Regions from separate parts of the Streptomyces sp. NPDC091287 genome, predicted to be linked through region 4. Evidence: riboswitches for the same ligand, from Rfam matches in the RefSeq annotation. Region 4 holds a riboswitch; each other region holds the start of a gene.
What was found. Region 4 has a riboswitch for cyclic di-AMP ahead of ACIQRW_RS16255 (transglycosylase family protein). Riboswitches for the same ligand answer to the same signal wherever they lie in the genome.

Region 1 (7,792 bases), on a different contig from region 4:
GGCGCTGGAGAGAGCGGTACGCACCCGCACGATGGGCGAGTTCGCGGCGGGCACGCAGGGGGCGGTGCGCTTCGAGGTGCAGGGCGTCGTGGACGGCGTGCCGCGCATCGTCATCGAGCACATCACCCGGATCCATCCCTCGTGCGCCCCGGACTGGCCGTCCCCGCCCGACGGGGTGGGCGCGCACCGGGTGGTGATCGAGGGCCGCCCCCGTATCGAGGTGACGGTCGAGGCCTCCGACGAGGACGAGAACCGGTCGGCGGGCGGGAACGCCACCGCGGTCGGGCGGCTCGTCTCCGCCATCGACTGGCTGGTGGACGCGGAGCCGGGCCTGTACGACGCACTGGACGTTCCGCTGCGGCCTGCGGTCGGCAGGCTGGGAAGGAGACCGGCATGATCATCGATGTTCCGGAGGGCCAGGAGCCCATCGGTTATGTGTGGGGGGAGATGGTCCCCGGCATCGGCATGGCCGCCGCCACCTTCTCGATGTCCGTGTACGAGCACACGACACTGGGGCTGCGGGAGTTCGAGGCGGCCAGGCTGCGGGTGGCGCAGATCAACGGGTGCCTGTTCTGCCTGGACTGGCGGACCGAGCGGGACGGGGCGAAGGTCGAGGAGGAGTTCGCCGGGGCGGTGACCGAGTGGCGTACGACCGACGCCTTCGACGAGCGCACCCGGTTGGCGGCGGAGTACGCCGAGCGGTACACGCTCGACCACCACGGCCTGGACGACGCCTTCTGGAAGCGGATGACCGCGCACTACAGCCAGGCGGAGATCGTGGAACTGACGATGAGCATCGGCTCGTGGCTGGCGTTCGGGCGGCTCAACCATGTGCTGGGGATCGACGCGGTGTGCGTTCTGCCCGGTCACGGGTGAGGGCGGGCGCCTCCTGACGGAGTCCGGGGCCGCCGGGTTGGCACTCCCGGCCCCGGGCTCTTCGTCGGTTCCCGCGTCCTCCGGGGCGCCTACAGGTCGGTCGCGATGATCCGTTCGATGTTGCGCTCGGCGAGCGCGGTGATGGTGACGAACGGGTTCACGCTGGTGTTGCCGGGGATCAGCGCGCCGTCGATGACGTACAGGCCCGTGTAGCCGTGCAGCCGGCCGTAGTTGTCGGTGGCCTTGTCCAGGACCGCGCCGCCCAGCGGGTGGTAGGTGAGGTGGTCGCCCCAGATCTTGTGAACGCCGAAGAGGTCCGTGCGGTAGATCGTCCCCTCCTTCTGGTTGATCTTGTCGAAGATGGTCTTCGCGGCGTCGATGGACGGCTGCTTCCACGCCGTCTGCCAGTTCAGTTCGGCCTTCCCCGCCGCCGCGTTCCAGGTGAACTGCGCCCGGTTCGGGTTCTTGGTGATGGAGAGGTAGAACGAGGCCCACGTCTCGATCCCGGTGGGCAGCGGCGCCACTTCGGCGAACGCTCCGCCGGCGTCCCAGTTGTCGATGCCGCCGGTGGGGATGGACGACTGCACCTTCCCCGTCGGGTCCCAGAGGTGGTTGGCCCGGCCGCACATGACGTTGCCGTTGTCGCCCCAGCCCTTGCCGACCTCGTTGTTGAGGAGGGGCAGCGCGCCGGTGGCCTTGAGGCCGACGAGCAGCTTGCTGGTGCCCACGCTGCCCGCGGCGAAGAAGACCTTGTCCGCCGTGATGGTCTTGGTGGCGGTCGTCCGGCCGACGGTGTCCAGCTGGTCGATGAGCACCGTGTAGCCGCCGCCCGGGGCCGGGGTGACCGTGGTGACCTTGTGGAGCGGGGAGATGGTGACCCGGCCGGTGGCCCTGATCCGGTCGATGTAGGTCTTCTGGAGCGACTTCTTGCCGTAGTTGTTGCCGTAGAGGATCTCGGCGTCCAGGGCCGACCTGGGGACGGTCCCGGCCGCCTCCTGCTTCATGTAGTCCCAGTCGTAGACGGCGGGAACGAAGAGGAACGGGAAGCCGGAGCGCTGGGCGTGTTTCCGGCCGACACGGGCGTACTGATAGCAGTCGACGCTGTCGAACCAGGCGGGGTCGATGGTGGTGACGCCCAGTCCGCTGTTGGCGCGCGGGTAGTAGGTGCTGTACATCTCCTCGGCGCTCACCGTGGGGAGGATCGCGCCGAAGTTCTCCCGGCGCGGGGTGACGGCCATACCGCCGTTGACCAGGGACCCGCCGCCTACACCGCGGCCCTGGTAGACCGTGATGCCGGCGAACTCCTCGGCGTCCAGGATGCCGGTGTAGCGGTTGACGTGTCTGTCGATGGGGAAGCCGAGGAAGTTGCTCAGCGGCTGCTTGGTCCGGGTCCGCAGCCAGAAGGAGCGGTCGTCGGGCCTGGTGGTGTTGGCGAAGATCTTGCCGTCCGCGCCCGGCGTGTCCCAGGCCATGCCCATCTCGACCATATGGACGTCGACGCCGGCCTGGGCGAGCCGGAGGGCGGCCACGGAGCCGCCGTATCCGGTGCCGACGACCAGCACCGGCACACGGGCCCCGGAGCCGATCGGCGCTGCTGCCGCCCGGACGCCCGCCCACGCCGGTGCGGTGTGCCCGGCGATCGCCGCAGCGCCCAGAAGAGAACCTGTTCCAGCGATGAATCTTCGACGCGAGACACCCTTGGTCCCGCCATCCTGCATGGTAGTGTCGCTCATGTGACATCCCTCACTCTCGACAGAGTGCAACAGGTTCTACTGTCGATCGCGTGGTAAGTCACTAGAAACTTGGGGGTAACTTCCCGGCACGCCCGAGGGGCCCCGGACCATGAGGTCCGGGGCCCCTCGGGCTCGGGCGCGGAGGATCAGTAGGCGCCGAAGACGTTGTCGATCGAGCCGTACCGGTCCGCGGCGTAGTTGCACGCGGCCGTGATGTTGGCGACCGGGTCATAGCTGTCGGTCGAGGTGCCGGGCACGTGGTAGGCCTGGAAGGTCGGGTCGATGACCTGGAGCAGCCCCTTGGACGGGGTGCCCTTGACCGCGTTGGAGTCCCAGTTGTTGATCGCGGCCGGGTTGCCCGAGGACTCGCGGATGATGTTGCGGTGGATGCCCTCGTAGGTACCGGGGATGCCCTGCTCGGCCATGACCGCCAGCGACTCCTTGATCCAGCCGTCGAGGTCGTTCGTGTACGTGACGGCCTTCTCGGCGGCCGGAGCGGTCTTTGCCACGGGAGCGGCGTTGACCCGCTCCGAGCGGTCGGCACGGTCCGCCTCGGCACCGCGCGCGGCGGACGGGGAAGCCTCGGCGGCCTTGTCCGCCTTGCCGCCCGAAGGGGCCTCGGTCTTGGTTCCGAGGGTCAGCTTGATACCGGGGTGAATAAGATCGGGATTGTCTCCGACGATCTTCCGGTTGCCTTCGTACAGCTTCTCCCAGCCGCCGCTGACGGAATATTCGCGGGCGATCTTGGAAAGCGTTTCACCGGCCGCCACGGAATGCTGGGCGGGCGCGGCCTGCACGGCGGAATTCGCCTGGGCCACCGAGGCGGGCGCCACGGCCTGCTGCGGCGCGGCGGCGGGCGCGGGGGCCGCGAAGGCAGTGGTGGCGCCGATCACCGGGAGGGCGAGGACGGCTCCACCCGTGGTCACGGCTGCAAGGCCGCGGCGCAGCGAGGTGGACTGGGAACGACGGTGCTTACCCTGTGCGGGCATGGGGGATTTCCTCTCCGGCGCCTGCGAGGTGAGCTGTCGGGTTCAGACAGGAGATGTCTGGCCGCACGCTCGTGCGACTTCACCCCAAGCCGTTCCGGTTACGGATCGGCGACTTACCTGGGTCCCCCGCTCCTGCCGTGCGTGAGTGGGTTTCGGATTCCCGGACGGCGGCAGGATTCGGCGTTCCATCCGGATTGACGGTGACCGTAGGCGAGAAACGTCGAACAGAACAAGCCCCGCATTCCGGATTCCCTTTTCCACGCAAGATCGAAAAGCGGAATTGCCGGATCGGGTCACCCCGTCACGTCGTCAACTTTCTTCGCACAGAAGGGAACCGATGCTTCCACTTCTACGTCCGCCCTCTCGGACGTGACGCTCACCACTCCTTCACGACGATGGCGAGAATGAGGTCAAGCAAATGCCCCAACAGCCTCAATAAGCCCCTTATCGAGCAGGATGCCTAAAAGAAACAAATCGCCCATACCGGCACGGGAAAACGGGCTAATCGGACACTCTAGGCAGGGCCGGCCGAAGGGCCCGCGGGGCGATCGCTTACGGTGTGCGGTGGAGACTAGTAAGCCGACCCTTACCTCCGACGTACGCTGTACCTGCCCGCGTTCGCCCGCCCCGAAGGATCACCACGCCATGACACGCCCCGTCCGCGTCGCCATTGTCGGAGCCGGCCCCGCCGGTATCTACGCTGCGGACGCGCTGCTCAAATCCGAGGTCTGCCAGGACCCGGGGGTCTCCATCGACCTCTTCGAGCGCATGCCCGCGCCCTTCGGCCTCATCCGTTACGGCGTGGCCCCCGACCACCCGCGGATCAAGGGCATCGTCAAGGCCCTGCACCAGGTGCTGGACAAGCCCCAGATCCGGCTCTTCGGAAACGTCAGCTACCCGCACGACATCGGCCTGGACGACCTGCGGTCGTTCTACGACGCGGTGATCTTCTCCACCGGTGCCGAGGCCGACCGGGCGCTCGACGTCCCCGGCATCCAGCTGAACGGCTCCTACGGCGCGGCCGAGTTCGTCTCCTGGTACGACGGGCACCCCGAGGTCCCGCGCACCTGGCCGCTCACCGCGGAGAAGGTCGCCGTGCTCGGCGTCGGGAACGTGGCCCTGGACGTGGCCCGGGTCCTGGCCAAGACGGCGGACGAGCTGCTGCCCACCGAGATCCCGGACAACGTGTACCAGGGCCTCAAGGAGAACAAGGCGCTGGAGGTGCACGTGTTCGGGCGGCGTGGACCCGCGCAGGCCAAGTTCAGCCCGATGGAGCTGCGGGAGCTGGACCACTCCCCGAACATCGAGGTCATCGTCAACCCCGAGGACATCGAGTACGACGAGGGCTCCATCGCGACCCGCCGGGAGAACAAGCAGGCCAACATGGTCGCGCAGACCCTGGAGAACTGGGCGATCCGCGATGCCGGCGACCGCCCGCACAAGCTGTTCCTGCACTTCTTCGAGTCCCCGGTCGAGATCCTCGGCGAGGACGGCAAGGTCGTGGCGCTGCGCACCGAGCGCACCGAGCTGGACGGCACCGGCAACGTCCGGGGCACCGGTCGGTTCACGGACTGGGACATGCAGAGCGTCTACCGTGCCGTCGGCTACTACTCGGAGGAGCTGCCCAAGCTCCCCTTCGACGTGGCCTCCGGCACCGTGCCGCACGAGGCGGGACGCGTCATCGCCGGCGACGAGCACATGGCCTCGGTCTACGTCACGGGCTGGATCAAGCGCGGTCCGATCGGTCTGATCGGACACACCAAGGGCGACGCGAACGAGACGGTCGCCTGCGTCCTGGAGGACCGGGCGGCCGGCCGGCTGCCGGAGCCGGCCACGCCCGCTCCGGAGGCCGTCGAGGCCTTCCTGGAGGACCGCGGCGTCCGCTACACGACCTGGGAGGGCTGGCACAAGCTGGACGCCCACGAGCAGGCACTGGGCGCGGCGCAGGGCCGTGAACGGATCAAGGTCGTGGAGCGCGAGGGCATGCTGGAGGCCTCCGGCGCCTTCGCACCGGCAGAGCCGCCGGCCGACGTCTGATCAACGCCTGATCAACGCCTGATCAACGCCTGATCGGACGCCTCAGCGGCGCCTGATCGGCAGGACGTCTCTCAGGAGGCCGGATCCGGTGCGCCCGCCGTGCGCCCCGGGTCCGGCCTCCTGAACGTGCGCCACAGGTCGGGCCCGGGCGACCGGTCCTCCCGTGGTCGCCGGACCGTCGGGGTCCCGGCCCACCGGGCGGCGAGCAGGATCGCGATGTCGTCGGGGCGGTCGGTGGCCGCCCTGGCCTCTCCGATGACCTGGTCGGCCGTCTCGGCCAGGGGGACCGCGCCGATGCGTTCGACGGTGGCGCGCAGCCGCTCGATCCCCTCGTCGATGTCCGTTCCGGGGCGCTCGATCAGCCCGTCCGTGAACAGGGCGAGCATCGCGCCCGGTTCGAGGCGCATCTCCGTGACCGGGTAGGACGCCTGCCCGTCGATCCCGAGCACGATGCCGCCGGCCAGGTCCAGCACTTCCGTCCGGCCGTCCGGCCGCCGCAGCACGGGCTGCGGATGCCCCGCCCGTACAGCGCGGGCCACTCCGGTCACCGGGTCCAGCGCGATGTAGCAGCAGCTCGCGAACTGTCCCGGGTCAAGATCGATGAGCAGCCGGTTCGTCCCGCTCATCACCTCCTGCGGATCGTACTTGTTCAGCGCGAACGCCCTTACCGCGCTGCGCAGTTGCCCCATGGTCGCGGCGGCGGAGACCCCGTGACCCTGGACGTCGCCGATGATCAGGGCGAGTTCGTGGCCGGTCTCGATGACGTCGTACCAGTCGCCGCCCACGTCCATGCCCTGGGTGCCGGAGAGGTAGCGCCCCAGGGTGTCCACCCCGTCCACCTCGGGCAGCCGGTGCGGCAGCAGGGCGTTCTGGAGTCCGCGGGCGAGAGCCGCCTCGCTGTCGTAGCGCTGAGCCCGCTTCAGGGCCTGGGCGATGAGTCCGGCCAGTGCCGTCAGGACCGTACGTTCCTCCGGGCTGAAGCCGCGAGGGCGGTCGAACCCGAGGATGCAGGAGCCGACGGGCCGCCCCGAGGCGATCAGCGGCAGGAACGCGCGGGCCCCGACATCCGCGTCGATCGGGATGCCCGGATAGGCATCGGCCAGGAGCTGCATGGACTCGAAGAACATCGGGCGGCCTGAGGTCAGGGTCTCCACCCCGGGAATGCTGACGTCGAGCTCGACCCCTTCGAAGCGGTCGAGGAAGCCCTTCGGGAACCCTGTCTCCCAGGCCAGATGGAGATGGCCCTCGTCCAGCAGATAGATGGCGAGCTGACGGCCTCCGAACGCGGGCAGTAGCTCCTCCGTGACCACCTCGGAGACCTGGCGTGCCGTGACCGCCTCGGTCAGCGCGATGGCGAGGGCCACCGGTCGGTACAGCGCCGAGGAGCGGTCGGCGGTCGAGCCGATACCCAGGCCGGGCGCGGTGACCGAGCCCGGGGCGTAGTCCGGCCGGTCGGTCCCCTGGAGGACGACGCTCACCCCGTCGTGGTCCGGGTACAGGGACACCGACAGCCAGCGCGAGGGCGGGCGGCGGGCGCGGAAGTGGACGGGCTCGTCGGCCATCAGGGCGGCCCGGTAGTGGTCCTCGTAGGCCTCGTGCCCGAACCACGGCAGGGCCTGCCACACGACGTGGCCCACGAGCTGCTCCCTGGAGTGGCCGAGCAGCTCCTCGGCGAGGCCGTTCGCGTAGGTGATCCGGCCCAGCCGGTCGAGGGAGAGGATGCCGCGCGGCAGCCGGTCGGCGGCCTCCGGCACGACGGGCCCCGCGCCGAGGTCGACCAGGAAGCCGCTCAGACGGCTGGCCGACGCGTCACCGCCCGGGTGCGTCCAGCGTCCGGACAGTTCCAGCAGGTGGGACCGGCCGTCGGGGCCGCGCAGCCGCATCCGGCGGACGACCGGTTCGGTCGATTCCACCGTCCGGCGGGCCAGCGCCCACAGCCCGTACACGTCCTCCGGGACCAGCCGTTCGGCGAGCGCGTCGACGGTGCCCGGGAAGGCGGCGGGCTCGAAGCCGAGGATCGCGCAGAGTTCGTCGTCGGCGGTGACCTGCCCCGAGTGCAGGTCCCAGTCGAAGCGGCCGACCCGGACCGGGGGCGTGGTGGCGGCGGGCAGTTGCACGGGGACCGGCTCGGACTCCCATACGCAGTCGACGCCCCGT
Region 2 (7,792 bases), on a different contig from region 4:
GTGATGCCGACATACGCGAGGCGGCGCTCCTCCTCCAGCTCCTTGGTCTGGCCGAGGGCCCGCATGTGCGGGAAGACGCCGTCCTCCATGCCGGTGAGGAAGACGACCGGGAACTCCAGCCCCTTCGCCGTGTGCAGGGTCATCAGCGTGATGACGCCGGAGCCGTCCTCGTCCTCGTCGGGGATCTGGTCGGAGTCGGCGACGAGCGCGACCTTCTCCAGGAACTCCGCGAGCGTGCCCGCGCCCTCCTCGTCGCCGCGCTCCTGCTCGAATTCGAGGGCGACGGCGGCGAGTTCCTGGAGGTTCTCGATGCGGGTCTCGTCCTGTGGGTCGGTGGAGGCCTGGAGCTCGGCGAGATAGCCCGTGCGCTCCAGGACCGCTTCCAGCACGACGGCGGGGCCGGCGCCGGACTCGACGATCGTGCGCAGCTCCTCCATCAGCGTGTTGAAGCGCTTGACGGCGTTGGACGAGCGGGCGGCCATGCCGTACGCCTCGTCGACGCGGCGCAGTGCCTGCGGGAAGGAGATCTTCTCGCGCATCGACAGGGCGTCGATCATCGCTTCGGCGCGGTCGCCGATACCGCGCTTGGGGACGTTGAGGATGCGGCGCAGCGGAACGGTGTCCTCGGGGTTGGCGAGGACCCGGAGGTAGGCCAGGACGTCCCGGACCTCCTTGCGCTCGTAGAAGCGCACACCGCCGACGACCTTGTAGGGCAGGCCGACGCGGATGAAGATCTCTTCGAAGACACGGGACTGGGCGTTGGTCCGGTAGAAGACGGCGACATCGCCCGCCTTGGCGTCGCCCGCGTCGGTCAGCCGGTCGATCTCGTCGGCGACGAACTGCGCCTCGTCGTGCTCGGTGTCGGCGACGTAGCCGGTGATGCGGGCGCCGCTGCCGGCGTTGGTCCAGAGGTTCTTGGGGCGGCGGCTCTCGTTGCGCTCGATGACGGCGTTGGCGGCGGAGAGGATCGTCTGCGTGGAGCGGTAGTTCTGCTCCAGCAAAATCGTCGTCGCGCTCGGGTAGTCCTCCTCGAACTGGAGGATGTTGCGGATGGTCGCGCCCCGGAAGGCGTAGATCGACTGGTCCGCGTCGCCCACCACGCACAGCTCGGCGGGTGCGTCGGCCTCCCCGGCCGGGCCGACCAGCTCCCGCACCAGCGTGTACTGGGCGTGGTTGGTGTCCTGGTACTCGTCGACGAGGACGTGGCGGAAGCGGCGGCGGTAGTGCTCGGCGACGTCCGGGAAGGCCTGGAGCAGGTGGACCGTCGTCATGATGATGTCGTCGAAGTCCAGGGCGTTGGCCTCGCGCAGGCGGGCCTGATAGAGCGCGTACGCCTGGGCGAGGGTCTTTTCGAAGCCGTCCGCGGCCTGTCCCGCGAAGGTCTCCTCGTCGATGAGCTCGTTCTTGAGGTTGGAGACCTTGGCGGTGAAGGACTTCGGCGGAAACTGCTTCGGGTCCAGGTCGAGGTCGCGGCAGACCAGGGCCATCAGTCGCTTGGAGTCGGCGGCGTCGTAGATCGAGAACGACGAGGTGAAGCCGAGCTTCTTCGACTCACGGCGCAGGATGCGGACGCACGCGCTGTGGAAGGTCATGACCCACATGGCGTTGGCGCGGGGCCCGACGAGCTGCTCGACGCGCTCCTTCATCTCGCCCGCGGCCTTGTTGGTGAAGGTGATCGCGAGGATCTGCCCGGGGTGCGTCCCGCGCTCGGCCAGCAGGTGGGCGATGCGGTGGGTGAGGACGCGGGTCTTGCCGGAGCCGGCCCCGGCGACGATGAGCAGCGGGGACCCGGCGTGCACGACGGCGGCGCGCTGCTCGGTGTTCAGCCCGTCGAGCAGGGCGGCGGAGTCGATCGCCGGGCGCGGGTGCCCGTCCCGGTAATACCCGTCCCGGGGCGGCGGGGGCGCGTCGTAGACGCCCTCGAAGAGTTCCTCCGGCACCGCTTCGGGCGCGTGGTCCTCGGGGGGCGGCGGGGGGCCGTCCTCCGCGGGCTGGAGGCCGGTCAGGAAACTGTCGTCAAAGAGGCTGCTCATCGCCTCCCGAGTCTAGGCGGCCGGACTGACAAGGTTCCGCCGAAGGCGGGAAGCGGGCTCCGCTACCCGCCGCCGACACGCCCGTACCGGGTACGCACGGAGACCGGACGCCGACGTTCCGTGAAGGAGTGCCCGGTCGGAGGGGGTGCGGACCCCCCGATCCGGAAAGGTCACGAAAATGTATCGGGCATATCGCTCATCGTCCTTCCCAGCGGCGGGGCCGGTTGGCTAGCGTGCTCGGTCAGGTGGCCCGTACCCTCCCTGAGGCGAACCACGCCTGACGGGCACCTCTGCCGAATCCGTCCTGCCGCCCTGACAGTTCGGAACCGGGGACCCACACGCAACACCGGGGTGAATCGGTCCGTGCCCTCGCATCCGGACCGTAGGACAACCTTCCGTTCCGTCCGAACCCGACAGCTAACCCGGTAGGCGGTCCACGGAAGGAGATGCCGGTCTTGGCATCGCATCGCAAGCCGCGCACGAAGGTGCGCACCACCACCCCCGCCGTCGGGCTGACGACGGCCGCGCTGGCGTCTGTGACGCTGCTCTCCACGCAGAGCGCCACGGCCGCGCCCGCGGAGCCGAAGCCCGCCATCGAGGAAGTGCAGAAGAAGGTCGACGCCCTGTACCGGCAGGCGGGCACCGCGACCCAGGAGTACAACCGGGCCAAGGCCGCCTCCGCGTCCCAGCAGACGAAGGTCGACACGCTGCTCTCCGACGTGGCGAAGCGGGCCGAGAAGATCAACGAGGCGCGCCGGGCGCTGGGCTCGTACGCGGCGGCCCAGTACCGCAACGGGGGCATCGCGCCCGCAGCGACGTTCTTCCTGGCGGACAACCCGCAGGGGTACTTCGACCAGAGCCGGCTGATGGACCGGGCGACGGAGCGGCAGCAGAAGGCCGTCGACGAGGTCCGTACGCAGCAGGCCTCGGCGGCGAAGAAGCGCGCGGAGGCGGTGAAGAGCCTGGAGACCCTCACCGAGACGCAGGCCACGCTCGCCTCCAGCAAGAAGGACGTGCAGACCAAGCTCACCGAGGCCCGGGGGCTGCTGTCGAGGCTGACCGCCGAGGAGAAGGCGCGGCTGGCGGAGCTGGAGCGCAAGAAGGAGGCCGAGGCGAAGGAGAAGGCGGCGAAGCTGGCCGCCCGGCAGGCCGCCGAGGCGAAGGAGAAGGCCGAGGCCGAGGAGAAGGCCCGCGAGGAGGCGGCGAAGGAGTCCGGCGGCGGTTCGGACACGGGCTCCGGTTCCGGTACGGGAACGGATCCGGGCTCCGGCACCGGCACCGGCACCGGTACGGACAGCGGTTACGCCGCCAAGGCGGAGAAGGTCCTGGCCTTCGCCCGCGCCCAGATCGGGAAGCCGTACGTGTGGGGCGCGTCGGGCCCCTCCAGTTACGACTGCTCGGGGCTGACGCAGGCGGCGTGGCGGGAGGCGGGCGTGACCCTGCCCCGGACGACCTGGGACCAGGTGGAGGTCGGGACGCGGGTCGCCACGTCCGATCTGCTCCCCGGGGACCTGGTCTTCTTCTACGACGACATCAGCCACGTCGGCATCTACAAGGGCGACGGGATAATGATCCACGCCCCGAAGCCGGGTGCGAACGTGCGCGAGGAGTCGATCTACTACATGCCGATCTACGGAAGCGTGCGCCCCGCGTAGGGCAGGCGCCCAGCGCGGAGCGGGCGTCCCGCCCGGAGCGGGCACCCCGCCCGGAGCGTGTGCCCAGCCCGGAGCGGGCACCCCGCCCGGCGCGGGCGCGCCGCGCGGACTCAGGTCCAGACCGTGGCGATGAAGATGTTGGCGACCGTCAGTCCGCCGACCGCGGCGAACGCGCCCTTGTCCACCATCTCGTCGTCCCGCTTGACGTAGACGAGGGCGAGGATCACGACCAGCAGCGCGAGCTTGATGCCGATCTTGACGTTGTTCACGGTCTGGTCGTCGGCCTGGTTGAGTCCGACCAAGGCGATGCCGGTGACGAGCATGGTCAGCGCGCCGTGCAGCATGGCGGGGATGAAGCGCGCGGTGCCCGCCCCCATGGCCTTCATCTGCGTCAGGAAGCCGCCCAGCAGGGAGGCGATGCCGATGATGTGCAGGGCGACGAAGACATTGATGAGTACGTCCATGGCTCCGGAGCCTAGCCAGGGCCAAGGATTTTCCTTTCAGTGAGGCAGACCTTCCTTGTGCGCTTCCTCCGGCATTGACCGCATTGCCCTGATGTGTGGGCATAACGGTGATCAACTACGACCGATGAAACGTCACATCAGGGCAATAGCGGTCATGGCGACTCTTTTCCCGGCACCGGGATTAGCGTCCTTCACGGACCCGCCGGTATCCCCCGACGGGCACCCGACAGGAAGGATGCCGCCCCCGTGGCAGCGCACCGCAGGTCAGCTCACCGAAAACCCAAGCAGCGCCCGCTCACCGGCTCTGCTGCCCGCACCGCCGCCACCCTGGCACTCGCCGGGGCCGCCACCGCGGGATCGGTCACCGGGGCGGGCGCGGCCCCCACCGAGCCGGCCCCCACCGCCGCGCAGGTCAAGGCGAAGGTCGACCGGCTGTACCACGACGCCGAGGTCGCCACCGAGAAGTACAACGGGGCGAAGGAGAAGGCGGCCAACGCCACCCGCGCCGTCGACGCCCTGGCCGACGTGGCCGCGCGTCGCACCGCCCGCCTCAACACCGCCCGGCACGCCCTCGGTTCGCTGGCCACCGCGCAGTACCGCAGCGGCACCCTGGACCCGGCCCTGCAACTGGCGCTCTCCTCCGACCCCGACGCCTATCTGCAACGCGCCTCCTACCTCGACCGGGCGGGCGACCGGCAGAGCGGCCTCCTGCGCGGCATCCGGCGCCAGGTCTCCCAGATCACCCGCGTCAAGGCACGCGCCGACCAGGAGACCGAACGCCTCGCCGCCCGCCGCGCCGAACTGCGCGAACACCGCACCGCGATCCGCACCAAGCTGGCCGACGCCCGCAGGCTGCTGGACACCCTGACCGCCGACGAGCGCGCCGCCCACGAGCGCTCCGCCGACGCCCGGGGCGCCGGCGGCCCGGCCCACGCCGACCGCTCGACCGTCCGCAGCGGTCCGGTCGCGGCCCCCGGCTCCCGCGCCGCCCAGGCCATCGATTTCGCGTACGGCGCGATCGGCAAGCCGTACGTCTGGGGCGCGACGGGCCCGAACGGCTTCGACTGCTCGGGCCTGACCCAGGCGGCCTGGAAGGCGGCGGGCGTGAGCCTGCCGCGCACCACCTACACCCAGATCAACGCCGGAGCCCGGGTCCCCCGCTCCGAACTGGCCCCCGGTGACCTGGTGTTCTTCTACTCCGGGATCAGCCATGTCGGCCTCTACATCGGCGGCGGCCAGATGATCCACGCCCCGCGCCCCGGAGCGCCGGTCCGCATCGCACCCGTCGATCAGATGCCTTTCGCCGGAGCGACCCGGGTGGCATAGTCCGCCGCGCCGGTCCCGATCTCCCGCCGAAGGAACTCCCGTATGACGTCGATGGCGAACGCCGTCCAGGACTACGCCCGGGCGCTCGCGCTGCGCTCCCCGGACCACTACCGGGTGGGCCCGTTCACCGTCCGGCACAACCCGGGCTGGGAACTGAAGTACGCCAACTACGCCATCCCCGACCGGGACGCGGAACCCACGGCGGACGAGGTGGCGGCCCTGGTCGACGCGTTCGGGAAACACGAACGGCTTCCCCGCCTGGAGTTCCTGCCCGCCTGGGCCCCGGCCGTGGAACCGGCCCTGCTGGCCGCCGGTTTCACCGTGGAGAACCGCGCCCCGCTGCTCGCCTGCGGCCGCGAGGACCTCCGGCCGCCGAGGCCGGTCGACGGTCTCCGCATCGGCACACCGGTCACCGAGGCGGAGTTCACCGAGGCCGCCCGCGTCCAGCACCACGGCTTCGGCGGCGAGGGCGAGCCCGAGCCGGGAATGACCGACTGGCTGCGCGCGGCGGCCGCCGGCGACGGGGTCGCCGCACTGGCCGTCCTCGACGGAGCGCCGGCCGGGGCCGGCGGCTGCTCGGCCGCGATCGACGGCCTGAGCGAGCTGGCCGGGCTCGCCGTCGCCGCCCGCCACCGCCGCCGGGGCGTGGGCGCCGCGCTCTCCACGTGGCTGACGGAACGGGCCTTCGACCGGGGCTGCCGGGCGGTCTGGCTGGAGCCGGGCGACCCCGGCGTCGAGCGGGTCTACGCGGGCATCGGCTACCGCAGGATCGGCGAGAAGGTCAACATCTCGCTGGAGCCGAAGCCGGGGCCGGAGACCGCCTGAGGGCTGCCCCGGCTCACTGAGGGCTGCCCCGGCTCAGACCAGCCGTCGAGCCGTCGCCCACCGGGTCAGCTCGTGCCGGTTGGAGAGCTGGAGCTTCCTGAGGACCGCCGAGACGTGCGACTCGACCGTCTTCACCGAGATGAACAACTGCTTGGCGATCTCCTTGTACGCGTAGCCGCGGGCGATCAGCCGCAGCACCTCGCGCTCGCGCTGGGTGAGGCGGTCCAGGTCCTCGTCGACCGGCGGCGCGTCCGTGGAGGCGAAGGCGTCCAGGACGAAGCCGGCCAGACGCGGCGAGAAGACCGCGTCGCCCTCCTGGACCCGGAACACCGAGTTCACCAGGTCGGTGCCGGTGATCGTCTTGGTGACATAGCCGCGCGCACCGCCCCGGATGACGCCGATGACGTCCTCGGCGGCGTCCGAGACGGACAGCGCGAGGAAGCGGACCGGGTTCTCGGCCGTGCCCATCATGGGGGCGCAGCGGCGGAGCACCTCGACGCCGCCGCCGCCCGGGAGGTGGACGTCGAGGAGGACGACCTCGGGGCGGGTCGCCGTGATGACGGTGACCGCCTGGTCGACGTCGGCGGCCTCGCCGACCACCTCGACGCCGGTCTCCTCGGTGCGGCCGATCTCGGCCTGCACCCCGGTGCGGAACATCCGGTGGTCGTCGACGAGCACGACCCGTACCCGTCGCTCCGGGCCCCCGGTGGCTTCGGTGTTCTCGGTCATTCGCTCGCCCTCTCCATCTCCAGCTCGACCTCGGTGCCCCCGCCGGGCACCGAACGCAGCCGGGCTCTGCCGCCGTTGCGCTGCATCCGGCCGATGATTGATTCTCGTACGCCCATCCTGTCCCCGGGAACCTCGTCGAGGTCGAACCCCGGACCCCGGTCCCGTACGGAGACGAAGACCGTGCGGCCCTCGACCTCCGCGAAGACCTGGACGGCGCCGCCCTCGCCACCGTACTTGGCGGCGTTGACCATCGCCTCGCGCGCGGCCTGCATCTGCGCGGTCAGCTTGTCGTCGAGGGGGCAGTCGCCGACCACGACGACCTCCAGCGGGACGCCGTGCTTGTCCTCGACCTCGGCGGCGGCCCGTTTGACCGCCTCCGCCAGGGTCTCCGGCTCGTCGTCCTCGTCCTTGCCGGTGCCCTCGGGGTTGTAGAGCCAGTTGCGCAGCTCGCGCTCCTGGGCGCGGGCGAGGCGTCTGACCTCGCCGCCGTCGTCGGCGTTGCGCTGGATCAGGGTGAGGGTGTGCAGCACGGAGTCGTGGACGTGGGCGGCGACCTCGGCCCGCTCCTGGGCGCGGATGCGCATCAGGCGCTCCTCGGAGAGGTCCTGTGTCATCCGCACCAGGTAGGGGCCGGCGAGCAGGGCGATGCCGGTGAGTACGGCGATGGCCGCGGTGAGCACGTTGCCGAGCTGGGCGGCCGAGCCGCGCACCACCATGAACACGGCGAGGCCGAGGCCGACGAGGGCCACTCCGGCGAGGC
Region 3 (7,792 bases), on a different contig from region 4:
GTGCCCGCGCCCTCCACCTCGAAACCGGCGTCCGCGATCATGTCCAGGTCGGTCTGGCCGGCCTGGCCCTCACTCGTCAGGTAGTCGCCCAGGAAGATGGAGTTGACCAGGTGGAGCGCCAGCGGCTGCATCGAGCGCAGGTGCACCTCACGGCCCCCGGCGAGCCGGACCTCGACGTCGGGGCAGACGAAGCGGACCATCGCCAGAATGCGCAGGCAGCGCTGCGGGGTGAGGTTCCACTCCTTGGCGAGCGGCGTTCCCTCGAACGGGATCAGGAAGTTCACCGGCACCGAGTCCGGGTCCAGGTCCCGCAGTGCGAACACGACGTCGACCAGGTCCTTGTCGCTCTCGCCCATCCCGGCGATCAGCCCGGAACACGCCGAGAGCCCGGCGGCCTGGGCCTGTTGCACGGTCTCCACCCGGTCCGCGTACGTGTGGGTGGTGGTGATCGCCCCGTACGTCTCCTCGGACGTGTTGAGGTTGTGGTTGTACGCGTCGGCGCCCGCCGAACGCAGCCGGTCGGCCTGTCCGTCGGAGAGGAGGCCGAGGCAGGCGCAGACCTCGATGCCCTCGTTCTCCTCCTTGATCGCCTCGATGGTCTTCGAGACCCGGTCGACGTCCCGGTCCGTCGGGCCGCGCCCGCTCGCGACCAGGCAGACCCGCTTGGCGCCGCCCGCCACTCCGGCGGCGGCGGCCTTGGACGCCTCGTCCGGCTTCAGCCAGGTGTACTTGAGGATCCCGGCCTTCGAACCGAGCCGCTGCGAGCAGTAGGAGCAGTCCTCGGGGCAGAGCCCCGACTTCAGGTTGACCAGATAGTTGAGCTTGACGCGCCGCCCGAACCACTGACGGCGCACCTTCCCGGCGGCCGCCACCACGTCGAGCAGCTCGTCGTCGGAGGTCGCCAGTACGGCGAGCGCTTCTTCGCGGGTCGGCAGTTCGCGCCGCAGCCCCTTGTCCACCAGCGTGTTCAGCAGGTCCATGAAAGATGATCCTGACGTACGGCACCGCTTCCAGCCAAGGAGGAACCAGACAGGAGACCCGGGCGAGGGTGTGTGTATTGCCACACCCTGACCTGCTGCGCACCCGGCTAGGGTCTGTTGGCTGCCTACAAAGGGACCGTCCGCACCGGACCGTCCGCGCGGAGCCGCCCGCCGAGGGCCCGCCTACCCAAGGGACCGCCCCATGTCCTTCGCCCCGTTCGACTGGATCGACGCCGAGGCCCGCAGCAGGGCCACCGCCGGACTCGTACGGACCCTGCGTCCGCGCGGCGCCGAGCCGGAGCTGCTGGACCTCGCGAGCAACGACTATCTGGGCCTCACCCGGCACCCGGAGGTCACCGCCGCCGCCGCCGGCGCCGCCCAACGCTGGGGGGCGGGGGCGACGGGGTCCCGGCTGGTCACCGGCTCCACCGCCCTGCACGCCCAGCTGGAACGGGAGCTCGCCGCGTTCTGCGGTTTCGAGGCGGCCCTCGTGCTCTCCTCCGGGTACGCGGCCAATCTCGCCGCGCTGACCGCGCTGACCGGGCGCGGCTCCCTCATCGTCTCCGACGCCGGCAACCACGCCTCGATCGTGGACGGCTGCCGGCTCTCCCGCGCCGGGACCGCCGTCGTGCCCCACGCAGACCCCGACGCGTTCGAGAAGGCCCTGCGGGAACACGACGGGCGGGCCCTCGCCGTCACCGACTCGGTCTTCTCCGTCGACGGCGACGCCGCCCCGCTCCCCGCCCTGGCGGAGGTCTGCCGTTCCGCGAACGCGGCCCTGCTGGTCGACGACGCCCACGGCCTCGGAGTGCTGGGCGAGGGCGGTCGCGGCGCGCTCACCGCGGCCGGGCTGGCGGGCCGCGACGGGGTCGTGGCCACGCTCACCCTGTCCAAGTCCCTGGGCAGCCAGGGCGGAGCGGTCCTGGGGCCCGCCCGGGTCATCGACCACCTGGTCAACACGGCCCGAACGTTCATCTTCGACACCGGACTCGCCCCGGCGGCGGTCGGCGGCGCGCTCGGCGCCCTCGGGGTGCTGCGCCGGGAGCCCGAACGTGCGGCCCGCGCCCGTGAGGTGGCCACCGCGCTGTTCACCCGGCTCACCGCGGCCGGGCTGAGGGCGGTCCGGCCCGATGCGGCCGTCGTCTCCGTCCGGGCGCCCTCGGCGGACGCGGCCGTGCGCTGGGCGGCCGACTGCCGCGCGGCCGGGATGGCGGTGGGCTGCTTCCGCCCACCGTCGGTACCGGACGGCGTCTCGCGGCTGCGGCTGACCGCGCGCGCCGACCTGACCGAGGAGCAGATCACGACCGCGGTGGCCACGGTCCTCGCCACCGCTCCCCGGCAGGTGGACGCTCCGGTCAGTTGAAGCGCCGTGGACGGGCCCCGTGCGGGCCGAGCCCGTCCACGAAGGTGGTCCAGGCCGCCGCGGAGAAGCGCAGCGGCGGCCGGCGCACGTCCTTGGAGTCGCGTACGGCGAGGAGTGCGCCGCCCAACAGGGCGGTCTCCACGCAGTTGTTCATCCCGGTCGAGCGGCTGCTGCGCCGCCACCGCGGGGTGGGCGGCGCGGTGGACGACGGTGTTGCGGCGGACAGTGCGAGACGGTCTGACATGGCGGCCCCTCAGCTGCGTCTGATCTCGGTGATGAGGTCCAGCGAGCGTTCTGGTGAGAGCGCGTGTGCCTGCAAGGAACGGAAGGCCGAGCTGTACGCGTCGAGGTCTTCTTTCCGCTCCAGGTAGAGGCTACTCGTCAAGTGGTCAAGAACGACCACATCCAGATCAGAAATGTTCGGAAAAGAGAAAATAACGAAAGGTCCGGTGAGGCCGACGTATCCGCCGACCGAGAACGGCAGCAACTGCAGTTGCACATGCGGAAGTTGGGCAACCTGGATCAGATGTTGCAGCTGGTCCCTCATCACCTGCGGCCCACCCACCTCGCGGCGGAGCACCGCCTCGTCCAGCACGGCGGTGAAGCGCAGCGGCGGACTCGCGCGCAGCACCCGCTGGCGGGTCAGCCGGACCTCGACCAGCGAGTCGAGCCGGCCGTCCGGTAAGCCGTCCAGCGAGGCGCGGGTCACGGCACGTGCGTATCCGGCGGTCTGGAGCAGCCCCGGCACCACCGAGGTCTCCAGCGTCCGGACCGTGCTGGCCTGCGACTCCAGGCTGATGAAGTCCCGGTACTGCGGCGGGATCAGCCCGCGGTAGGCATGCCACCAGCCCGAACCGCCGCCGCCCGCCGACCCCGCGAGGACTTCGAGCAGGCAACGCAACTGGGTGTCGCGCACCGCGTAGACGTCCAGCAGCCGTGACACGTCGGCGGGCGTCACCCCGCTCGCGCCCGTCTCGATGCGGCTCACCTTCGACTGGTGCCAGCCGAGCAGCCGCGCCGCGTCCCGGCTGGTCAGCCCGGAGGCGTGGCGCAGACTCCGCAGCTCCTCACCGAGCTTGCGGCGTCGGACGACGGGGCCGTGCAGCATGCCGGTCTCCTTCTGCTGTCGGGAAGGGCCGGTCCGTCACCGGGGCCGGCCCGCAGAGGGGTCAGTGTGCCGCCCGTCCACGCCGTACGGGTCCCGAATTCACCGCTTCGAGCGACAGATATATGCATATCTTGGCCGAACGTCGTTACAGGGAGCTGCATCAATGGCAATCTGGCGCGAAGCACAATCCTGGCCGGCCGCCGGTCGGCCAGGGCGGGAAAGGGACGGCGTCGCCATGGCAGACCATCAGGAAGCAACCGTCACGCTGCCGACCGATCCGGTCTCGGTCTCGTCGGCCCGCAGACATGTGGCCAGGACCCTGGCCCAATGGGGGCTGCCCGACGACACCGAGTTCGCCGACACCATCCGGCTGATCATCTCGGAGCTGGCCACCAACGCCGTCCAGCACACGTTCGGCCAGTCGCCCACCTTCACCGTGGATCTGCGCCTCGAACGCGACGAGGAGCTGTATCTCGGCGTCACGGACAGTCACCCCCGCTGGCCCCAGCGGCTGCCCGCCGCCGTCCGGCAGGACAACGGCCGGGGCATGGTCATCATTCGGGCCCTGGCCAAGGAGCGTGGCGGGCGGCTCCAGGTGACCCCGACCGCCGAGGGCGGCAAGACGGTCTGGATCGCCCTCCCCTGGGTCGTCCCGATCCAGGGCTGACCCCGGTGAGGCTCATCGCGCGGGGGCCGTGCTCCCACGGCCGAAGCCGCTGCGCAGCAGCGCGAGCAGCGTCGCCGCCGCCGCGGTCGACCGGTCGCCCCGGTGCACGACCGAGATGGTCCGGCGGAACGAGGCGGGCTCCAGCCGCCGGACCGACAGCGGGGCCGAGGACATTGAGGCGACCATCTCCGGCACCACCGCCACCCCGAGCCCCGCGCTGACCAGCGCGCACACCAGCGCGTACCCGGGCGACTCGCAGACCACCGCCGGTGTCGCCCCGGCCTCGGCGAGCGCGTTCTCGACCCCGCGCCGGGGCGGATGGGTGGGCGCGCTGCTGATCAGCGGCCGCCCCGCCAGCTCGCCGACCGGCAGCCGCCCGGTGCCCTCGGAGAGCCGGTGGCCCACCGAGGCGACCAGCACCAGCTCCTCGACCAGCAGGGGTTCGACGAGAACGCCCGCCGACGGGGGCTCGGCCGCCGCCGGTTCGTAGGCGTGGGTCAGGGCGAGATCCACCTCGCCCGCGACCACTGCGGCGATGCCGCCCGGCGGTTCGTATTCGGCGACGGCCAGCTCGACCTCCGGATGGGCCCGCCGGAACGCGCTCAGGACCGGCGGCAGCAGATGGATCCCGGCCGTCGTGAACGTCCCCACCCGCAGCCTGCCGCCCGAGAGCCCGGCCAGCTGAGCCAGCTCGTGCCGCGCCTGGTCCAGCTCGTCCAGGACTCGCCGGGCCCGGCCCGCCAGCAGCTCGCCCGCCGCCGTCAGCCGCGCCCCGCGGTGGTGGCGCACGAGCAGTGCCGCCCCGGCCTCCCGCTCCAGTTTGGCCAGCTGCTGGGAGAGCGCGGGTGCGGTGTAGCCGAGGCGGGCGGCGGCCCGGGTGATCGATCCGGCCTCCGCGACCGCCACGAGTGCCGCGAGCCGTGTCGGGTCGTACATGAAAGCGTTCCTTTAGGCAGACCCAGAAGATTGCAAATACATGCTAAAGGCTCCGCCGGTCCAAGGTGGACCCATGGACGCACAACTGATCGCCTTCACCGGGGTCGCCGCCGGAATGGTCGCACTGCCCGGCGCCGACTTCACCGTCGTCGTACGCAACGCCCTGGCCTCGCGCATCGCGGGCCTGGCCACCGCGTTCGGCGTCGCCGGAGGGCTGCTGGTGCACACCGCGCTCGCGGTCGCCGGACTCGCCGCGGTGCTGGTGACCATGCCGGTGCTCTTCCGTACCGTCCAGCTGCTCGGCGGCGCGTACGTGCTCTACCTCGGGATCAGCGCGCTGTACGCGATCCGCCGCCGGCCCTCGCAGGACAGCTCCGGCTCACCCTCCGGTACGCGGGAGGACGAGCCGGGGCGGCCCGTGACCGGGGAGTTCGGACGCGCGCTGCGTCAGGGGTTCCTGACCAACGCGCTCAACCCGAAGGCCCCGGTCCTCTTCCTCAGCCTGCTCCCGCAGTTCGTGCCCCACGGTCAGCCGCCGCTGCCCAGGACCCTGCTGCTCGCGGCCCTGGTGGTGGCGCTGGCGCTGATCTGGTTCCCGGCCGTCGCCCTGCTCGTGGACCGGCTGGGCCGGTGGCTGCGCCGCCCGCGTACCGCCCGCGCCATCGAGGGCGGCAGCGGTGTGGCGCTCACCGGTCTGGGACTGGCGCTGGTCACCGGCCCCCTGCTGCGCTGAGGGCGCGGGCGGTATGCGGGCGGCCCCGAGGAGGGGCCGGGCCGGGCCGCCCGCACGGAAAGAGCGTCCGGTCGGTGGGTCAGCGGACCCGTCCGTACCAGACGCTCTTGGACCAGATTTTGGCCAGTCTCACCACGTCCCCCGATTTGGGGGAGTGCCAGATCTTCCCGGCCCCGGCGTAGATGCCCACGTGGTAGACGCTGCGACCCGAATGGAAGAAGACGAGGTCGCCGCGTTTGCGCTGCGACTTCCCGATGTGGCGGGTCTTGTTGTACTGCTGCTGTGCCGTGCGGGGAAGCTTCTTGCCGGCCTTCTTGAACGAATAGACCGTCAGCCCCGAACAGTCGAAGCGGCTGGGACCGGCCGCTCCGTACTTGTAGGGAGCCCCCTTCTTCGACGCGGCGACCTTCAGGGCCTTCGTCGAGTGGGTGGCGGCCTCGGCATCGTTCACCAGACCGGGCGCCAGCATCGTGGACGTCACAGCCAGGGTGAGTACCGAGGCCGTACCGACCCGGGCGAACAGAGACGGGACATGAACCTGCGCAGACATGCGCAACCCTTCGTCAGCCGCCTGTGAAGGATGACCTGTCGGGTTCGGGCTGGCGAAGTTGCCCGGCCGCTGTCGCGGCTTCACCCCGAGGGCTTCCCGGTCTCCCGGGCGGCCCGTTGTGCTCGGGTCCTCCACTCCTGCCGATCCACTCCTGTCGACCAGTCATCCGGGCGGCGGCAGGACTCGGCGTCCGCCCGGACCGCCCCGCCGCGGTGGCGGGGGCTTGTCGTCCCAGGGATCTTGACTCACTCGATGCCGGAATTCCGAGCTGAAACAGCGGTTTGTGAGTCTCCTCACCACTGATCCATTCGGGTGGACAGGTCGGATTCGCGCTCGCCCGCGAGCCGGGCGCACACCCTCGTACCAGCGACGAAAGGGGGCATTTCGAGTACGGACCGCGCATCGAACGCAAGTTGAGCCGTCGCTCGGGCGGGTGATCGCCTACGCCGAACGAGCGAGACGAATCGGTCCCCCGACCGGGCGTGTCGTGCGCGGGACCGACCGGCCCGCTCCCGTAGCGCGCTTCCCGTGCGCGGGGCCGGTCAGTTCACGGGCGGCGGCACCGCGACCCGGCCCGCCCGGCGCTCCCCGTCCAGGACGCGCAGGGCCCGCGCCAGGGTGGCGGCGTGGATCCGCGACTCGCCGCGCTCGTGCATCAGGGCCAGGGCGTCGCGCAGCGCGGCCGCCCGGGAGGCCAGGGCCTGGGCGGCCCGCAGCGCGCTGTAGGTGTCGCTGCCACGGGCCGGGTTGATCCGGCCCACCTGGTCGAGCACGGCCAGATAGCAGTCGACGAACTCGCCCTCGGCCCGGGTCAGCGCGGGCAGGGGCGGGAACTGGGGTGGCTCCATCGGCGTTTCACCTCGCGTCGTACGGCGGCCGGGAGAGTCAGCGGTTCTCCATGACGTGGTCGACCAGCCCGTAGGCGAGGGCGGCCTTGGCGTCGAGGATGGTGTCGCGCTCGATGTCGGCGGTGATCTGCTCCGCGGTCCGGCCCGTGTCCCGGACCAGCATGGCCGCGAACATCTCGCGGGTGCGCACCAGTTCGCGCGCGTGGATCTCCAGGTCGGACGGCTGGCCCCGCATCGGTTCCTCCATGGCGGGCTGCTGAATGACTACCCGCGCGCCGGGCAGCGCATGTCGGCGCCCCTTCGCCCCGGCCGCCAGCAGGGCCGCCGCGTAGGAGCCCGCCTGCCCCAGACAGAAGGTCTCCACCTCGCAGGTCAGGAACCGCATCGTGTCGTAGACCGCCGCCATCGCCTGGAACGTGCCGCCGGGGGAGTTGATGTAGAGCGACAGGGGCCGGTCCGGATCGGCGTGCTCCAGATACATGAACTGGGCGATGAGGTCGCTCGCGGCGATGTCGTCGACCGGGCTCCCGAGGAAGACGATCCGCTCGGACAGCAGCTTGGAGTACGGGTCCAGCGTCCGGGTTCCGGTCGCGGTGCGCTCGGTGAA
Region 4 (7,792 bases):
CGCGCGGCGGGGTCGCCCGGTCGGTGAAGAAGATGCGCGGCTACCTCGCCGAACTCATCCACCGTAAAAGGGAGAACCCGGGCGACGACCTGATCTCCGGGCTGATCCGGGCCAGCGACCACGGCGAGCACCTCACGGAGAACGAGGCGGCCGCCATGGCGTTCATCCTGTTGTTCGCCGGGTTCGAGACGACGGTCAACCTCATCGGCAACGGGACCTACGCGCTCCTGCGCCACCCCGAGCAGCGCGCCCGGCTGGAGGCCTCCCTGGCGGCGGGGGAGGACGCGCTGCTGGCCACCGGCATCGAGGAGCTGCTCCGGTTCGACGGGCCGGTCGAGATGGCGACCTGGCGGTACGCCACCGAGGCGCTGACCCTGGGCGGCGAGGAAATCGCCGCCGGGGACCCCGTACTCGTGGTGCTGGCGGCGGCCGACCGCGACCCGGACCGGTTCACTGATCCGGACACCCTGGACCTTGCACGGCGTGACAATCAGCACCTCGGATACGGGCACGGCATCCACTACTGCCTGGGGGCGCCGCTGGCCCGGCTGGAGGGACAGACCGCGCTGACCACACTGTTGAGGCGCCTTCCTGACCTGCGACTTGCGGGAGAACCTGGCGATTTGCGCTGGCGTGGCGGGCTCATCATGCGTGGACTGCGCACCCTCCCGGTCGAGTTCGAACCGGGTAGCCGATCCGAAAAAAGTGACACAGTGTCAACTCTGTGACTTTCACGTGATCTGCGCTGCATCGACTTGTGACACACGTTCGAGTCCCGCTAGGTTCACGGTTCGACGCGTCGGTCGCACCTTGCTCACGCGTCACTTGGGCGCCGAAGCGGGCACGTCAATCCGCTGCGCGGCGCTCAGGTCACTCGCTTGTCAGTCGCACGGAAGGCATACCCATGGGCTCCGCGAACGGCAGACACCGCCGCCCTCGTCAGGCACCCGCCATCATCGTCGCCGCAGGTGTGACGGGATCGGCCATCGCCATCCCGCTGCTCGGCGCCGGCGGCGCGCACGCGGCCGAGGCCACCACCTGGGACCGGGTCGCGGAGTGCGAGAGCGGCGGCATGTGGAGCGCCGATCTCGGCAACGGCTACTACGGCGGGCTCCAGTTCTCGCAGGAGACCTGGTCGGCGTACGGCGGCACGGCGTTCGCGCCCCGCGCCGACCTCGCCAGCCGCTCGCAGCAGATCTCGGTGGCCGAGAAGGTCCTGGACGACCAGGGTTCGAAGGCGTGGCCCAGCTGTGCGGTGATCTCCGGCCTCGCGGTGGACGGCAGTCTGCCGGGCGTCGACCCGGGCACCTCGCCGTCCGCGGACCCCTCCGCCGACCCGTCCGCCGATCCCTCGGCGGACCCCTCGGCCGACCCGACCTCCACCCCGACCGACGAAGCGGACGCAACCGGCGAACCGGGTGAATCCGGCAAGGGTGAGAAGGGTGATGAGGCGGACAAGGGTGGTACGGGTGACGCGGAGAAGGGGAGCGAGGCTCCCGACTCCTCGGTGACGCCCTCCGCCCCGCCCGCCTCCGACGCCCCCGACGCCTCGGACCCCTCCACCGCCCCCGACGCCTCGACGGGTGAGGGCGGCCAGGGAGGCAAGCACCGGGGCACCCCCGCGCCCGAGGAGGCCGACGCGGGCCGGCAGGACGGCCCCCGTGAGTCCGGTCGGCACGCCTCGCGCGGCGAAGGCGACGCGCGGGACGGTGGCGCGGCGACCGCCGGCGGCTACACGGTGCGGCCCGGGGACAACCTCTGGGCGATCGCCGACGCCCAGGAGATCCCCGGCGGTTGGACCGGCCTGTACGAGACGAACAAGGGCCTCCTGGGCTCCGACCCGGACCTGATCCTGCCCGGCCAGAACCTGGACCTGGGCCTGGACCGTGGCGCGGGCGAGGGCGCGGACCGGGGTGCGGGCAAGAGCGCGGACCCGGCCGCGCCGGAGGGTGCCGAGACGCCCGCCGGGGCGCCCGCCACCAACTGATCGAATTCGGGAAAACACCCCGAAAATCGAGGCAGTTAAGAGACCTATGTCCACTTTTGCGTAAGTGAGACATGGGTCTCTTTGCTTCAACTGGCGCGTCTCGTCCGGCTGGTCCGGGCGAATCGCCCCCCACCTGCGGAAACACCCCGCCGACCAAGGTGAGTTCGGGTTGATTGCCCCCTATGTCCATCTTTGAATGTCGGGGTTGCCTGTGTTTACGGTCGGAACCGCTCGCACCGCGGGCCCCGTCGACCGTCACGCCGAATCCTGCCGTCGGTCGAAGGGAACAGACGCGTAAGCGCCGTAGGCAGGAGCGGGGGACCCAGGTAAGCCGCCGGGTCCGGACGCCTCGTCGAACCGACGAGGACGTACGGGGCCGGCTAGGGGTGAAGTCGCGAGCAGCACCGCGCGACCGGGCAACTCATCAGCCCGAACCCGACAGCTCACCTCGTAGGCGTCGGTGAGGAGATTCGTTCCATGCTGCTGAACAGCAAGGGCAAGCACCGCCGCCCGTCCAAGGCCACCCGTATCGCCACCCTCGCGGGTGTCACCGGTGCCGCCATCGCCGTCCCGCTGATGGGCGCGACCAACGCTTCCGCCGCCTCCGTCGAGACCTGGGACGCCGTCGCCCAGTGCGAGTCCGGCGGCAACTGGTCCATCAACACCGGCAACGGCTACTACGGCGGACTGCAGTTCTCGCAGTCCAGCTGGGCCGCCGCCGGCGGTACGCAGTACGCCTCCCGTGCCGACCTGGCCTCCAAGGACCAGCAGATCGCCGCCGCCGAGAAGCTCCTCGACCTCCAGGGCCCGGGCGCCTGGGCCTGCGCCGGCGCCGGCGGCCTCACCAACGACGGTGTGGACCCGGGCGTGAACACCGGCTCGGGCTCCGGCGAGAGCAAGCCCGAGCAGGCGCAGCCCGAGCGTCAGGCCGAGCAGCCCACCACGCGCTCCGAGCAGCGCGAGGCCCCCAAGGCCGAGAGCAAGAAGACCGTCACCACCCCGACCGGCGAGAAGGTCCAGAAGGGCGACGGCGAGTACAAGGTCAAGGCCGGCGACACCCTGAGCACCATCGCCGAGGCGGAGGGCGTCAAGGGCGGCTGGAGCAAGCTCTTCAAGCTCAACGACGACATCGTCAAGGACGCGGACCTGATCTTCCCGGGTCAGCAGCTCCACCTGAAGTAACCGCCGTCTCTCCTCCCCGGAGGAGAAGCGTCCGGCGGCACTTCTCCTCGCACGGCTTCCCGGCCCGGCGCGCTCATCCCCCCAGCGCGCCGGGCCGGGTTCTTCGTGAGCGGCGGGCGCCGATGGCCCGCATGCGTTCACCTCTTGTTATTACCACTCAGTAGATTTCTAGAGTTTTGTCCCGTGATGCAGGTCCTTGGGTCCTTTTTCGTCCCAGGAGGCGGGCGGTCGGCCGACCGGAGCGGCCGGGCCCGATAGGCTCGTGCCGCAAGGCCACAGTGACCCTGCACAACCAATGTCAGATCCCAGAAGGAGATGCCTCGTGCCGTCCATCGACGTCGTCGTAGCCAGGGAAATCCTCGACTCCCGGGGCAACCCCACGGTCGAGGTCGAGGTTGGCCTCGACGACGGCAGCACGGGCCGTGCTGCTGTTCCGTCCGGTGCCTCCACCGGTGCGTTCGAGGCCATCGAGCTTCGCGACGGTGACCCCAACCGCTACATGGGCAAGGGCGTCGAGAAGGCCGTCCTCGCCGTCATCGAGCAGATCGGCCCGGAGCTCGTCGGGTACGACGCCACCGAGCAGCGCCTCATCGACCAGGCGATGTTCGACCTCGACGCCACCGAGAACAAGGCCTCGCTCGGCGCGAACGCCATCCTCGGCGTCTCGCTGGCCGTCGCGCACGCCGCCTCCGAGGCGTCCGACCTGCCGCTCTTCCGCTACCTCGGCGGCCCGAACGCGCACCTGCTGCCCGTTCCGATGATGAACATCCTGAACGGCGGCTCGCACGCCGACTCCAACGTGGACGTCCAGGAGTTCATGATCGCCCCGATCGGCGCGGAGTCCTTCTCCGAGGCCCTGCGCTGGGGCGCGGAGGTCTACCACACGCTGAAGAAGGTCCTCAAGACCAAGGGCCTGTCCACCGGACTCGGCGACGAGGGCGGCTTCGCCCCGAACCTGGAGTCCAACCGCGCCGCCCTGGACCTCATCGTCGAGGCCATCAAGGAGGCCGGTTACGTCCCGGGCCGCGACATCGCGCTCGCGCTCGACGTCGCCGCGTCCGAGTTCTACAAGGACGGCGTCTACGAGTTCGAGGGCAAGTCCCGCTCGGCCGCCGAGATGACCGAGTACTACGAGGAGCTCGTCTCCGCGTACCCGCTGGTCTCCATCGAGGACCCGCTGTACGAGGACGACTGGGCCGGCTGGAAGGTCATCACCGACCGCATCGGCGCCAAGGTGCAGATCGTCGGCGACGACCTCTTCGTCACCAACCCCGAGCGTCTGGCCCGCGGCATCGAGGAGGGCTCCGCCAACGCCCTGCTCGTGAAGGTCAACCAGATCGGTTCGCTGACCGAGACCCTGGACGCCGTCGAGCTGGCCCAGCGCAACGGCTTCAAGTGCATGATGTCGCACCGCTCCGGCGAGACCGAGGACGTCACCATCGCCGACCTCGCCGTCGCCGTGAACTGCGGCCAGATCAAGACCGGCGCCCCGGCCCGCTCGGACCGCGTCGCCAAGTACAACCAGCTGCTGCGCATCGAGGAGATCCTCGACGACGCCGCGGTGTACGCGGGCCGTTCCGCCTTCCCGCGCTTCAAGGGCTGACCCGTAGCGTCAAGACGGTAGCCTCCGCCCGTCCCCGCACCCGGTCCCGTACCGTGTGCGGGGACGGACGTGTGTGATGGGGAGGCGGGAGACATGGCCGGGAAGGATCGCGACCGGTTCTCCACCGCGACCAGACTGCGGCTGCTCGGCGAGCAGACCGCGGCCCGCGTGTACCGATCCCAGAACCGCCGGCAGGCCCGCCGCTCCCGGCTCACCGGCCGGGCCGCGTTCCTGGCGCTGGTGGTCTGCTCCCTGGTGGTGGCGCTCGCCTACCCGATGCGGCAGTACGTCTCCCAGCGCGACGAGATCGCCGAGCAGGAGCGGCTCTCGCAGCAGGCGGAGCGGCGCACCGAGGAGCTGCGGGACGAGAAGGCGCGGCTCCAGGACGACGCCTACATCATGCGGCTGGCCCGCCAGCACCTCCACTACGTCCTCCCCGGGGAGACCGGCTACACCGTGGCCGACCCCGACGCGGCCCGGGACCGCCGCGGCGAGTCGGGCGCGAGCGACCGGCCGTGGCACTCGAACCTCTGGGACGGCGTGGACAGCGCCGACCGTAACGACGACCGCGACTGACACCGACCCCGTACGTCCCTCCGTACGTCCACCTCTACGAGCTTCCGAGCAGAACCAAGGCAGGCATGGAAACGCCCCCTCCGCAGACCGAGTCCACCAAGCCCACCGACGCGGACATCGCCGCGTTCGAGCAGCAGCTCGGCCGCCCGCCGCGCGGTCTGCGCGCCATCGCGCACCGCTGCCCGTGCGGCAACCCGGACGTGGTGGAGACCCAGCCCCGTCTGGAGGACGGCACGCCGTTCCCCACGACGTACTACCTGACCTGCCCCCGGGCGGCCTCGGCGATCGGCACGCTGGAGGCCAACGGGGTCATGAAGGAGATGACGGCCCGTCTGGAGACCGATCCTGAGCTGGCCGACGCCTACCGGGCCGCGCACGAGGACTACATCACCCGTCGCGACGCCATCGAGGTCCTGGAGGGCTTCCCGAGCGCGGGCGGCATGCCGGACCGGGTGAAGTGCCTGCACGTCCTGGTCGGCCACTCGCTGGCCGCCGGCCCCGGGGTGAACCCGCTGGGCGACGAGGCCATCGCGATGCTGCCCGAGTGGTGGGCCAAGGGCCCCTGCGTCACGCCCTGCGACGGGGCCGCCGAGGGGCGGGACGCATGACCCGGGTTGCCGCCGTCGACTGCGGTACGAACTCCATCCGGCTCCTCGTCGCCGACGTGGACCCCGCCACCGGCTCCTTCACCGAGCTGGACCGGCGCATGACGATCGTCCGCCTCGGCCAGGGCGTGGACAGGACCGGCCGGCTCGCCCCCGAGGCGCTGGAGCGGACGTTCGCCGCCTGCCGCGAGTACGCGGCGGCCATCGAGGAGCTGGGTGCGACACGGATCCGCTTCGTCGCCACCTCCGCCTCCCGCGACGCCGAGAACAGCGCCGACTTCGTGGCCGGGGTCCGGGACATCCTCGGCGTCGAGCCCGAGGTGATCACCGGCGACCAGGAGGCGCAGCTCTCCTTCGACGGGGCCACCAAGGAGCTGGCGGGCAGCGACCACCTGGAGAAGCCGTATCTGGTCGTCGACATCGGCGGCGGCTCCACGGAGTTCGTCCTCGGTTCGGACCGGGTGGAGGCGGCCCGGTCCGTGGACATCGGCTGCGTACGGATGACGGAGCGTCATCTGGTCGTGGACGGGACCGTCATGGACCCGCCCAGCCACGAGCGGGCCGCGGCGATCCGCGCGGACGTCGACGCCGCGCTCGACCTCGCCGAGCAGACCGTGGAGCTCAAGGGGGCCGGCACCCTCGTCGGTCTGGCGGGCACCGTCACGACGGTCGCCGGAATCGCGCTGGAACTGCCGGAGTACGACTCCGGGGCCATCCACCACTCACGGGTCACCCGCGGCCAGGTCCGCGCGATCACCGAGCACCTGCTCCGCTCCACCCACGAGGAGCGCGCCGCGATCCCCGTGATGCACCCGGGCCGGGTCGACGTGATCGGCGCGGGGGCGCTCGTCCTGCTCGCCGTGATGGAGCGGACGGGAGCCCACGAGGTCGTCGTCAGCGAGCACGACATCCTCGACGGCATCGCCTGGAGCGCCGCGTAGCCGGGCGGGCAGCCTTCCGGCTGCCCGCTCAATCGCACCGTCACCTGCACCGTTGAGCCCCGTCCCGGGCCCCTCCGGGCCGTCCGGGGACCCCTCCGAAGACACGCCGCGGGAAACTTCGTGAACTTCTTCACAAGGAATTGGGCCCTGTTGGTCGCAGTTGGGGCCCGTCAGGCCGGAACCGGTCGCCCCGGAGGGCGTGCGGAGGTGTCGCGCACGCGTTCCGGGAGCATTGCGTCCGCATGAAGGGGAGGGGTGGTCCACCCGCCCCGAAGGGTCAAGGGCCAGCTCACAAGCGGTGAACAACGTTTCCCGCGGTGCCGTGGTTCCCTTTCGTGCCCATGACCTGGGTCACGTGGGCGGCGAAGTGTAGCAGAGGGTCGTCCAATCCTTGTGAAGGGGCTCACGAGCACCCCCCCAGGTCGGGGTGGATACTCGATGGCATGAGCACCACGGAGCGTCCCAGGATCCTCGTTGTAGGCGGTGGGTACGTAGGCCTGTACGCAGCTCGTCGCATTCTGAAGAAGATGCGATACGGAGAGGCGACCGTCACGGTCGTCGACCCGCGGTCGTACATGACGTACCAGCCCTTCCTCCCCGAAGCTGCTGCAGGCAGCATCTCGCCTCGGCATGTCGTCGTCCCGCTGCGACGCGTGCTGCCCAAGGCTGAGGTTCTCACCGGTCGTGTCACGACCATCGATCAGGACCGCAAGGTCGCCACGGTCGCGCCGCTCGTCGGCGAGGCCTACGAGCTGCCCTTCGACTACCTGGTCATCGCGATGGGCGCGGTCTCCCGTACCTTCCCGATCCCCGGCCTCGCCGAGCAGGGCATCGGCATGAAGGGCGTCGAGGAGGCCATCGGCCTGCGCAACCACGTCCTGGAGCAGCTGGACAAGGC

Region 1: linked by a shared signal. The riboswitch ahead of ACIQRW_RS31205 (transglycosylase SLT domain-containing protein) and the one ahead of ACIQRW_RS16255 (transglycosylase family protein) in region 4 are both predicted to bind cyclic di-AMP.
Region 2: linked by a shared signal. The riboswitch ahead of ACIQRW_RS34975 (NlpC/P60 family protein) and the one ahead of ACIQRW_RS16255 (transglycosylase family protein) in region 4 are both predicted to bind cyclic di-AMP.
Region 3: linked by a shared signal. The riboswitch ahead of ACIQRW_RS30215 (C40 family peptidase) and the one ahead of ACIQRW_RS16255 (transglycosylase family protein) in region 4 are both predicted to bind cyclic di-AMP.

Annotation. Positions count from the first base shown of each region.
Region 1 is NZ_JBIVUV010000021.1:120,906-128,697, reverse strand. Features, by position in the region: gene ACIQRW_RS31220 (dihydrodipicolinate reductase) at 1-397, shown strand, start outside; gene ACIQRW_RS31215 (carboxymuconolactone decarboxylase family protein) at 394-876, shown strand; gene ACIQRW_RS31210 (GMC oxidoreductase) at 966-2,609, opposite strand; gene ACIQRW_RS31205 (transglycosylase SLT domain-containing protein) at 2,756-3,598, opposite strand; cyclic di-AMP (ydaO/yuaA leader) riboswitch at 3,604-3,791, opposite strand; gene ACIQRW_RS31200 (FAD-dependent oxidoreductase) at 4,244-5,635, shown strand; gene ACIQRW_RS31195 (SpoIIE family protein phosphatase) at 5,707-7,792, opposite strand, start outside.
Region 2 is NZ_JBIVUV010000027.1:57,365-65,156, forward strand. Features, by position in the region: gene pcrA (DNA helicase PcrA) at 1-2,033, opposite strand, end outside; cyclic di-AMP (ydaO/yuaA leader) riboswitch at 2,315-2,481, shown strand; gene ACIQRW_RS34975 (NlpC/P60 family protein) at 2,480-3,688, shown strand; gene ACIQRW_RS34980 (hypothetical protein) at 3,799-4,152, opposite strand; gene ACIQRW_RS34985 (NlpC/P60 family protein) at 4,399-5,478, shown strand; gene ACIQRW_RS34990 (GNAT family N-acetyltransferase) at 5,521-6,303, shown strand; gene ACIQRW_RS34995 (response regulator transcription factor) at 6,337-7,032, opposite strand; gene ACIQRW_RS35000 (PspC domain-containing protein) at 7,029-7,792, opposite strand, start outside.
Region 3 is NZ_JBIVUV010000020.1:88,406-96,197, forward strand. Features, by position in the region: gene bioB (biotin synthase BioB) at 1-980, opposite strand, end outside; gene ACIQRW_RS30185 (8-amino-7-oxononanoate synthase) at 1,183-2,343, shown strand; gene ACIQRW_RS30190 (DUF397 domain-containing protein) at 2,336-2,587, opposite strand; gene ACIQRW_RS30195 (helix-turn-helix domain-containing protein) at 2,597-3,451, opposite strand; gene ACIQRW_RS30200 (ATP-binding protein) at 3,687-4,118, shown strand; gene ACIQRW_RS30205 (LysR family transcriptional regulator) at 4,131-5,054, opposite strand; gene ACIQRW_RS30210 (LysE family translocator) at 5,128-5,787, shown strand; gene ACIQRW_RS30215 (C40 family peptidase) at 5,867-6,337, opposite strand; cyclic di-AMP (ydaO/yuaA leader) riboswitch at 6,341-6,526, opposite strand; gene ACIQRW_RS30220 (hypothetical protein) at 6,880-7,185, opposite strand; gene ACIQRW_RS30225 (ATP-dependent Clp protease proteolytic subunit) at 7,223-7,792, opposite strand, start outside.
Region 4 is NZ_JBIVUV010000008.1:283,351-291,142, forward strand. Features, by position in the region: gene ACIQRW_RS16245 (cytochrome P450) at 1-728, shown strand, start outside; gene ACIQRW_RS16250 (transglycosylase family protein) at 905-1,987, shown strand; cyclic di-AMP (ydaO/yuaA leader) riboswitch at 2,328-2,459, shown strand; gene ACIQRW_RS16255 (transglycosylase family protein) at 2,465-3,169, shown strand; gene eno (phosphopyruvate hydratase) at 3,465-4,772, shown strand; gene ACIQRW_RS16265 (septum formation initiator family protein) at 4,866-5,348, shown strand; gene ACIQRW_RS16270 (DUF501 domain-containing protein) at 5,414-5,956, shown strand; gene ACIQRW_RS16275 (exopolyphosphatase) at 5,953-6,894, shown strand; gene ACIQRW_RS16280 (NAD(P)/FAD-dependent oxidoreductase) at 7,338-7,792, shown strand, end outside.